Regions from separate parts of the Streptomyces sp. NPDC005262 genome, predicted to be linked through region 1. Evidence: riboswitches for the same ligand, from Rfam matches in the RefSeq annotation. Region 1 holds a riboswitch; each other region holds the start of a gene.
What was found. A riboswitch is a leader RNA that binds a small molecule or an ion and turns the genes downstream of it on or off. The one in region 1 is predicted to bind cobalamin.
Positions count from the first base shown of each region.

Region 2: linked by a shared signal. The riboswitch ahead of ACFYP5_RS01320 (ribonucleoside-diphosphate reductase subunit alpha) and the one ahead of ACFYP5_RS05465 (cobalamin biosynthesis protein) in region 1 are both predicted to bind cobalamin.
Region 3: linked by a shared signal. The riboswitch ahead of ACFYP5_RS11780 (CbtB domain-containing protein) and the one ahead of ACFYP5_RS05465 (cobalamin biosynthesis protein) in region 1 are both predicted to bind cobalamin.

Region 1 is NZ_JBIAKK010000002.1:62,713-64,967, reverse strand. Features, by position in the region: gene ACFYP5_RS05470 (cobyric acid synthase) at 1-62, opposite strand, end outside; gene ACFYP5_RS05465 (cobalamin biosynthesis protein) at 59-1,039, opposite strand; cobalamin riboswitch at 1,190-1,321, opposite strand; gene ACFYP5_RS05460 (hypothetical protein) at 1,473-1,706, opposite strand; gene ACFYP5_RS05455 (anion permease) at 1,719-2,255, opposite strand, start outside.
Region 2 is NZ_JBIAKK010000001.1:312,165-314,419, forward strand. Features, by position in the region: gene mctP (monocarboxylate uptake permease MctP) at 1-138, shown strand, start outside; gene ACFYP5_RS01315 (GNAT family N-acetyltransferase) at 290-790, shown strand; cobalamin riboswitch at 831-969, shown strand; gene ACFYP5_RS01320 (ribonucleoside-diphosphate reductase subunit alpha) at 1,113-2,255, shown strand, end outside.
Region 3 is NZ_JBIAKK010000003.1:409,645-411,899, reverse strand. Features, by position in the region: gene ACFYP5_RS11785 (histidine phosphatase family protein) at 139-735, opposite strand; adenosylcobalamin (AdoCbl) riboswitch at 863-1,011, shown strand; gene ACFYP5_RS11780 (CbtB domain-containing protein) at 1,015-1,233, shown strand; gene ACFYP5_RS11775 (CbtA family protein) at 1,262-2,035, shown strand; gene ACFYP5_RS11770 (GNAT family N-acetyltransferase) at 2,125-2,255, opposite strand, start outside.

The sequences.
Region 1 (2,255 bases):
GCCGTGACGACGCTCTTGCCCGCGTCCGACGTGGTCCCGGCGACCAGCAGTCCGCCGCTCATGTTCCGCTCCGTCCCGCGGCCGGGCGCCGCCCCGTGGACGACCGCCGTCCCGCGATCAGCCGGCCCGCCGCGCACACGCCGAGGGCCAGCACCCCCACCCGGCGCGACAGCCGCACCGCGCGCTCGATGTCCTCGGTCCGCACCGCACGGCCGGCCGCGCCGTTCAGCACCGGCCGGTGCTCGACACGGCCGCCGTACGCGAGGGTCCCGCCGAGCCGTACGCCGAGCGCGCCCGCGAACGAGGCCTCCACCGGCCCCGCGTTGGGGCTCGGGTGGCTGCCGGCGTCGGCCCGCCAGGCCCGTACCGCCCGACGTGGATGCCCACCGGCAACCACGGCGAGCGCGGCCGTGAGCCGGGCACCGGGCCAGCCCACGACGTCGTCCAGCCGGGCCGAGGCCCAGCCGTAGCGCAGATGGCGGGGTGACTTGTGCCCGACCATGGCGTCGAGGGTGTTGACGGCCCGGAAGGCGACGAGTCCGGGCACGCCGCCCAGCGCGCCCCACACCAGCGCGCCGACCACCGCGTCGGAGGTGTTCTCGGCTACGGACTCCACCACGGCGCGGGCGATCTGCGGCCCGTCGAGGGAGTGCGGGTCGCGGCCGCACAGATGGGGGAGCCGCTCACGGGCCAGCGCGATGTCACCGGCGGACAGCGCGCGGCCGATGGCGCGGGCCTCCCGCCCCAGCGATGTGCCGCCGACGACCGACCAGGTGGCGGCGGCGGTGAGGGCGACGGATGCGGCGGGACGACGGCGTACGGCACGGGCGGCCAGCGCGGCTCCGGCCGCGGCGCCTCCGGCGCAGACCAGGGTGTGCAGTGCGCCCCACCCGCGGTGGTCGCGCCACAGGCGGCGCTCGACGGCCGCGGCGGCCCGTCCGAACGCGGCGACCGGATGCCGCCGGCGGGGATCACCGAGCAGCTGATCGCCGATCAGACCGGCCGTGGCGCCGTACGCGAAGATGCGGTCGGCTCGCACGGTTCAGCCGGCCGTTGCGCCTCGAAGGACCTTCGTACAGCCGGCTCCCGGTGGGAGCGGCACAGAAACGGACGACGACGCACGGCAGCCGGGCATGGCGATATGTCCTCACTCAGGGTCCGCGCCCTGGTTCGACGTGACCGGCGGCGAGAGTCTCCTGGCTCCCGGATCCGCAGTTCCCCCGGCCTTCCAGCCCGCCTGCGCGAGCCGTGACTTCCGGTGTGGGGGACTGCTCCCCGGTGACAGTGGCGGGACCGCGCCGGATTCGCACCGGCTTCCTCTGCTGTCGCCGTAAATGGCTCCGGCAGTCCACCACGCTCCGCGAATGCCCGTCAACCTGGCCTTGACCTGCGGTGGCGCAGTGTGCGCAGACGCACATCGGGCCGGACACACGCGAGGTGTGTCCGGCCCGACGGGACGTGCGGGTGGGTGCTCAGGCGACGATCAGATAGATCCCGTACGCGACCGCGGCCGCGCAGAGCCCGAAGCAGACGTAGGCGCCGGTGCGGGCGAGTACCAGGGAGCCCGAGCCGGAGCCGCCCTGCGCCGCCGGTTCCGGCTGCTTGGAGAGGCCGACGATGCCCAGGGTGAAGAGGCCCACCAGCGCCACGGTGACGACGAGCGAGACGCCGAAGACGGAGCCGAGAGCTGCCCAGTCGATGTTCATGGTGATCTGTCCTTACACCGTGGCGGGCCGCGCCGGATCGGCGACGGTTCCGGCCGGGGCCGGGATGGTGGACTTGAGGTCCGTGGCTGCGGTCGCGTCCGCCGTGGTGGCCGGAGCGGCGGCCCCGGTGGGCGGCGGGGTGACGGCCGCGATGGCGGTGGTGATGACACCCGCCGGTTCGGCGGCGGGAGCGACATCGCCGTGACCGACCGGCTTGCGGCGGGACAGCAGCCAGATGGCGGCGGAGCCGCCGATCAGCAGCATGGCGACGACGACGACACCCCAGGTGCCCTGCTTGGTGAGGAACTCCGCACCCGCACCGACCAGACCGGCGGCCGGCAGGGTCAGACCCCAGGCGACGAACATCCGGGTCGCGGTGGACCAGCGGACCACACCGCCCCGGCGGCCCAGGCCCGCACCCATCACCGCGCCGGAGCACGACTGGGTGGTGGAGAGGGAGAAGCCGAGGTGCGAGGAGGCCAGGATGACCGTGGCCGCGCTGGTCTGGGCGGCGAAGCCCTGCGGCGGCTTGAGTTCGGTGAGGCCACT
Region 2 (2,255 bases), on a different contig from region 1:
AAGGCCCCGGCCGGAATCGACGAGACGTCACCGGCCGACTACACGGCGGACGCGGGCGACCCGGGCGTGAAGGTCGAACTCCCGTTGGCCAGGCCTGAGCCGGCCTCCTCCCCCGACACGAGCCCGTCGACCAACTAGGCCTGCACGCCGGTCGAAAATGTGGCCCGGCCGGCGACGGAGGAAAGATCCGTCGCCGGCCGGGCCACACAGGTTTCTGACAGGGGCGGCACCCTGGCCCACCGGGGGCAGCTGCCCCCGGGGCCCCGCCCCCGTACGGCACACTGCCGCCATGGACATAGCGATCAGGCCCGTCGACCCCACCGAACACCACCTCCTCGGCGAGATCACCGCGTACGCGTACCTCGACGAAGGCCTGCTCGACCTCGGTGCCGACGACCCGTATCTCGGGCAACTCCGCGACGTGCCGCGCCGTGCCGCCGAGGCCGACGTGCTCGTCGCGGTCGGCGCCGACGGCCGGGTACTGGGCGGCGTGACATACGCACCGCCCGGCAACCCGTGGGCCGACATCGCCGGCCCCGGCGAGGCCGAATTCCGGATGCTCGCCGTCGCGCGGGAGGCGCGTGGCCTCGGGGCGGGCGAGGCGCTCGTACGGGCCTGTATCGACCGCGCACGGGGTACCGACGGCGTCGTGAGGCTCGTCCTGTCGACGCAGTCGACCATGCTCGCCGCCCACCGGATCTACGGGCGCCTGGGCTTCGTACGGACTCCGGAGCGCGACTGGTATCCCGTTCCAGGTCTCCAGCTGCTCACTTACAGCCTCACCCTGTGAACCCCGAACGACACAACATGTGGGGGCTGCCTCAACGGGCGGCCCCCACATGTATGCTCGTGCTCGCTGTCGCCGCAGGGAAATCCGGTGGGAATCCGGAACTGTCCCGCAACGGTGTGATCGGTGTACTTTTGCGCACCCTGTAAGTCCGAGGACCTGCCGACAGCGCGTCCGGCTCGACCGATCCGGACGCCCAGACGTCCGGGCCTCGCGGATGGGCCGGTGGACGCCGCACGGAGTGCTGTCCCCTTTCCCGGGCACGCCTCTGCCCGGCTGCCCCCGCTCCCCGCCCGGCCCCGAGCCGAGCGAGGGAGAGCACCACATGACCATCGCGCCAGCCGATCCGGCTTCAGTCGCCGAGTCCACGGGAACCACGAACGACGGGCCCGGGACCGCACTGCTGCGGACCCTGACCGACCTCACCGTCGATCTGCCCGACACCGACCCCGGTCGCGTCGCCGCCGCCGCACTGCGCGGCCGCAACGCCCGGTCGGACGAAGCAGAGCTCCGTTCGCTGGCCACCGAGGCCGCCGCGGGTCTGATCTCCGAGGACCCCGCGTACTCCCGGCTCGCCGCCCGCCTCCTCACCCGCACCATCGCGGACGAGGCGGCCGGTCAGGGCGCGGTGTCCTTCTCCGCCTCGGTCGCCGTCGGCCACCACGAGGGTCTGATCGCGGACCGCACGGCCGCGTTCGTCGCGCTCCACGCGGCCCGGCTCGACGCGCTGGTCGAGCAGTCGCTCGCCGACGGCGCCGACGACCGGTTCGGCTACTTCGGGCTGCGGACGCTGCACAGCCGCTATCTGCTGCGCCACCCGCACACCCGTCAGGTCATCGAGACGCCCCAGCACTTCATGCTGCGGGTCGCGGCCGGTCTCGCCGAGAACGACTCGGCGCGCGCACTGGACGAGGTCGCCTCGCTGTACGGCCTGATGAGCCGCCTCGACTACCTCCCTTCCTCCCCCACGCTCTTCAACTCCGGCACCCGGCACCCGCAGATGTCCTCCTGCTATCTGCTGGACTCGCCGCTGGACGAGCTCGACTCGATCTACGACCGCTACCACCAGGTGGCACGGCTCTCCAAGCACGCGGGCGGCATCGGCCTCTCGTACTCCCGGATCCGCGCCCGCGGTTCACTGATCCGCGGCACCAACGGGCACTCCAACGGCATCGTGCCGTTCCTCAAGACACTCGACGCCTCGGTCGCCGCGGTGAACCAGGGCGGCCGCCGCAAGGGCGCCGCCGCCGTCTACCTGGAGACGTGGCACGCGGACATCGAGGAGTTCCTGGAGCTGCGCGACAACACGGGTGAGGACCAGCGGCGTACGCACAACCTCAACCTGGCGCACTGGATCCCGGACGAGTTCATGCGCCGCGTCGACACGGACGGCGACTGGTCGCTGTTCTCGCCCGCCGACGTGCCCGAGCTGGTCGATCTGTGGGGCGACGAGTTCGACGCCGCGTAC
Region 3 (2,255 bases), on a different contig from region 1:
GGCCCGCCGCGGAGGGGAACGGGTCCTTGTGTGTGGGGGGCCTCGTGCGCCCGCCCTCCGACCGGGGCGGAAAGGCGAGAACCCATGGTGGAGCGGCGTAGGTGATCCCGCGAGCTTTCACGGAGACGACTGCCCCGGCTACCGTCCGTGCGCAGCTGGGGTCTCGTCGGTTCCGGGGCTCAGGGGCCGCCCGCAACGCAGATTCCAGCGCCCGGACCGACCGCTGAGCTCGGTCAGCGTCAGCGGAGCGACGTCCAACCGCCAGAAGGCCTGCGGCGGAAGGCCCAGCGCATGCACGATCGCGGCCCGCACCGCCGCGGGTTCGACCACGGCGAGCACGCTACCGTCATCGGCACCCTCCCCATGCAGTGAATCCAGCCAGCCGCCTACCCGGGCATGCAGATCCAGTAGCGACTCACCGTCGTGCGGGGCCGCCGAGGGGTCGGACAGCCAGTTCGACACCGCCTCCGGCTCGTCCCGGCTCACCTCCGCCAGCCGTTGTCCGCGCCAGCGCCCCAAGTCCCAGCGGCGAAGGGCGGGTTCGGGCTTCGATCGAAGCCCCAACGCCTCGGCGGTCCCGGTGCAACGCTCGTCCGAGCCGTGCACCCGGTGGTCGGCGGCAGGCACCTCGGCCGCGACCGCACGCGCTCGTCGGACGCCGGACGCGTCGAGCGGGGTGTCACCGTCGAAGCGGGCCTCGCGCAGCGCCACGTTGAGCGCCGGTGAGATCAACATCACCCGTACCGTGAACACCCGCGTCAACTCCCTGAACTGTGGCCTCTTCAGTAAGCACACCATGGCATCCAGGGCTGAGGGGTGGGCAGATGGTGCCATGGCGGCAGGGTGCTCCCAGACGGTATGGTCGCGACGAACATGACGACGGTGTGATGGAAGTCCGGTGAGAATCCGGCACGGTCGCGCCACTGTGAACCCGTATCCGTACGGGAAGTCAGACCCAGCACTGTCGTCTCAGGCACCACGATCGGGACGCGTGTTCCCCCAGGAGGTTCTGCCATGGCACAGACTGCTGCCCCCGCCGCCGTCGCATCACCCGCCATCACCCCCATCTCACTGAAGGCCATTGCCCCTTGGGCGGTCTTCTTCGGCATTCTCATGCTCGTCCTGCTGTACTTCGTCGGTGCCGAGCAGGGTGCCACCGCGGTCATCTCCGGCGAGGGTGTCCACGAGTGGGTCCACGACGGTCGCCACCTGCTCGGTTTCCCCTGCCACTGACCCACCGCGCAAGCCAGGGGAACCCCTCATGAACTCCATATCTGTCAGAGCCCTGCTGGTCCGCGGCATGCTGGCGGGCCTCGTCGCGGGTGCGCTCGCACTTGCCGTCGCCTACTTCCTCGGAGAGTCGCGGGTCGACGCGGCGATCGCCCTCGAAGAGGCGCACAGCCACGACCACGGCGGCGGCGAGGAACTCGTCAGCCGTGCCATGCAGTCCACGGCCGGCCTCGCCACCGGTGTCCTCGTCTTCGGCGTGGCCATCGGCGGCATCGCCGCGCTCGTCTTCTGCTACGCCCTCGGCCGCATCGGCACATTCGGCCCCCGGGCCACGGCCGCACTGATCGCGTTCGGCGCCCTGCTGACCGTGTATGTCGTGCCGTTCCTCAAATACCCGGCCAACCCGCCGGCCGTCGGCAACCCCGACACGATCGGCCAACGCACCGCCATGTTCTTCCTCATGGTCGCTCTGAGTGTGCTGCTCGCCGTTGCGGCCGTCATCCTCGGCAAGCGGCTGGCTCCTCGCCTGGGCAACTGGAACGCGACGATTGCCGCATCGGCCGCCTACGTCCTCGTCATCGGGCTCGCCTACGCCTTTCTGCCCTCGTTCAACGAGGTCGGCAAGGACTTCCCGGCAAGCCTGCTCTGGGAGTTCCGCCTCGCCACCCTCGCCGTTCAGGCCACGCTCTGGACCACTTTCGGTCTGGTCTTCGGCTACCTGACCGAACGGCTGCTGGTGCCGGCACCGCACCCGGTCCCGGCGGGGGACGGCACCGCGTCCCGCACGGCCACCGCTGCCGGCTGACCGGCCGAAACACCACTACGACCGAACCCGCCAGGAGCCGCCTGGCGGGTTCAGCCGTGGGAGGGGTCGAGACGCCCGGGTACCCGGCGTCATGATGGACGTCGGGCGGAGACCTGGGGAGAAGGCGCGTACCCGTCGGCTCCGTCCGTCGCCGTCGCTCCGCCCCCGCGTTCGGCCGCCCAGTCGATCCGATAGTGCCTCAGCAGGTCTTCCTCCCCGA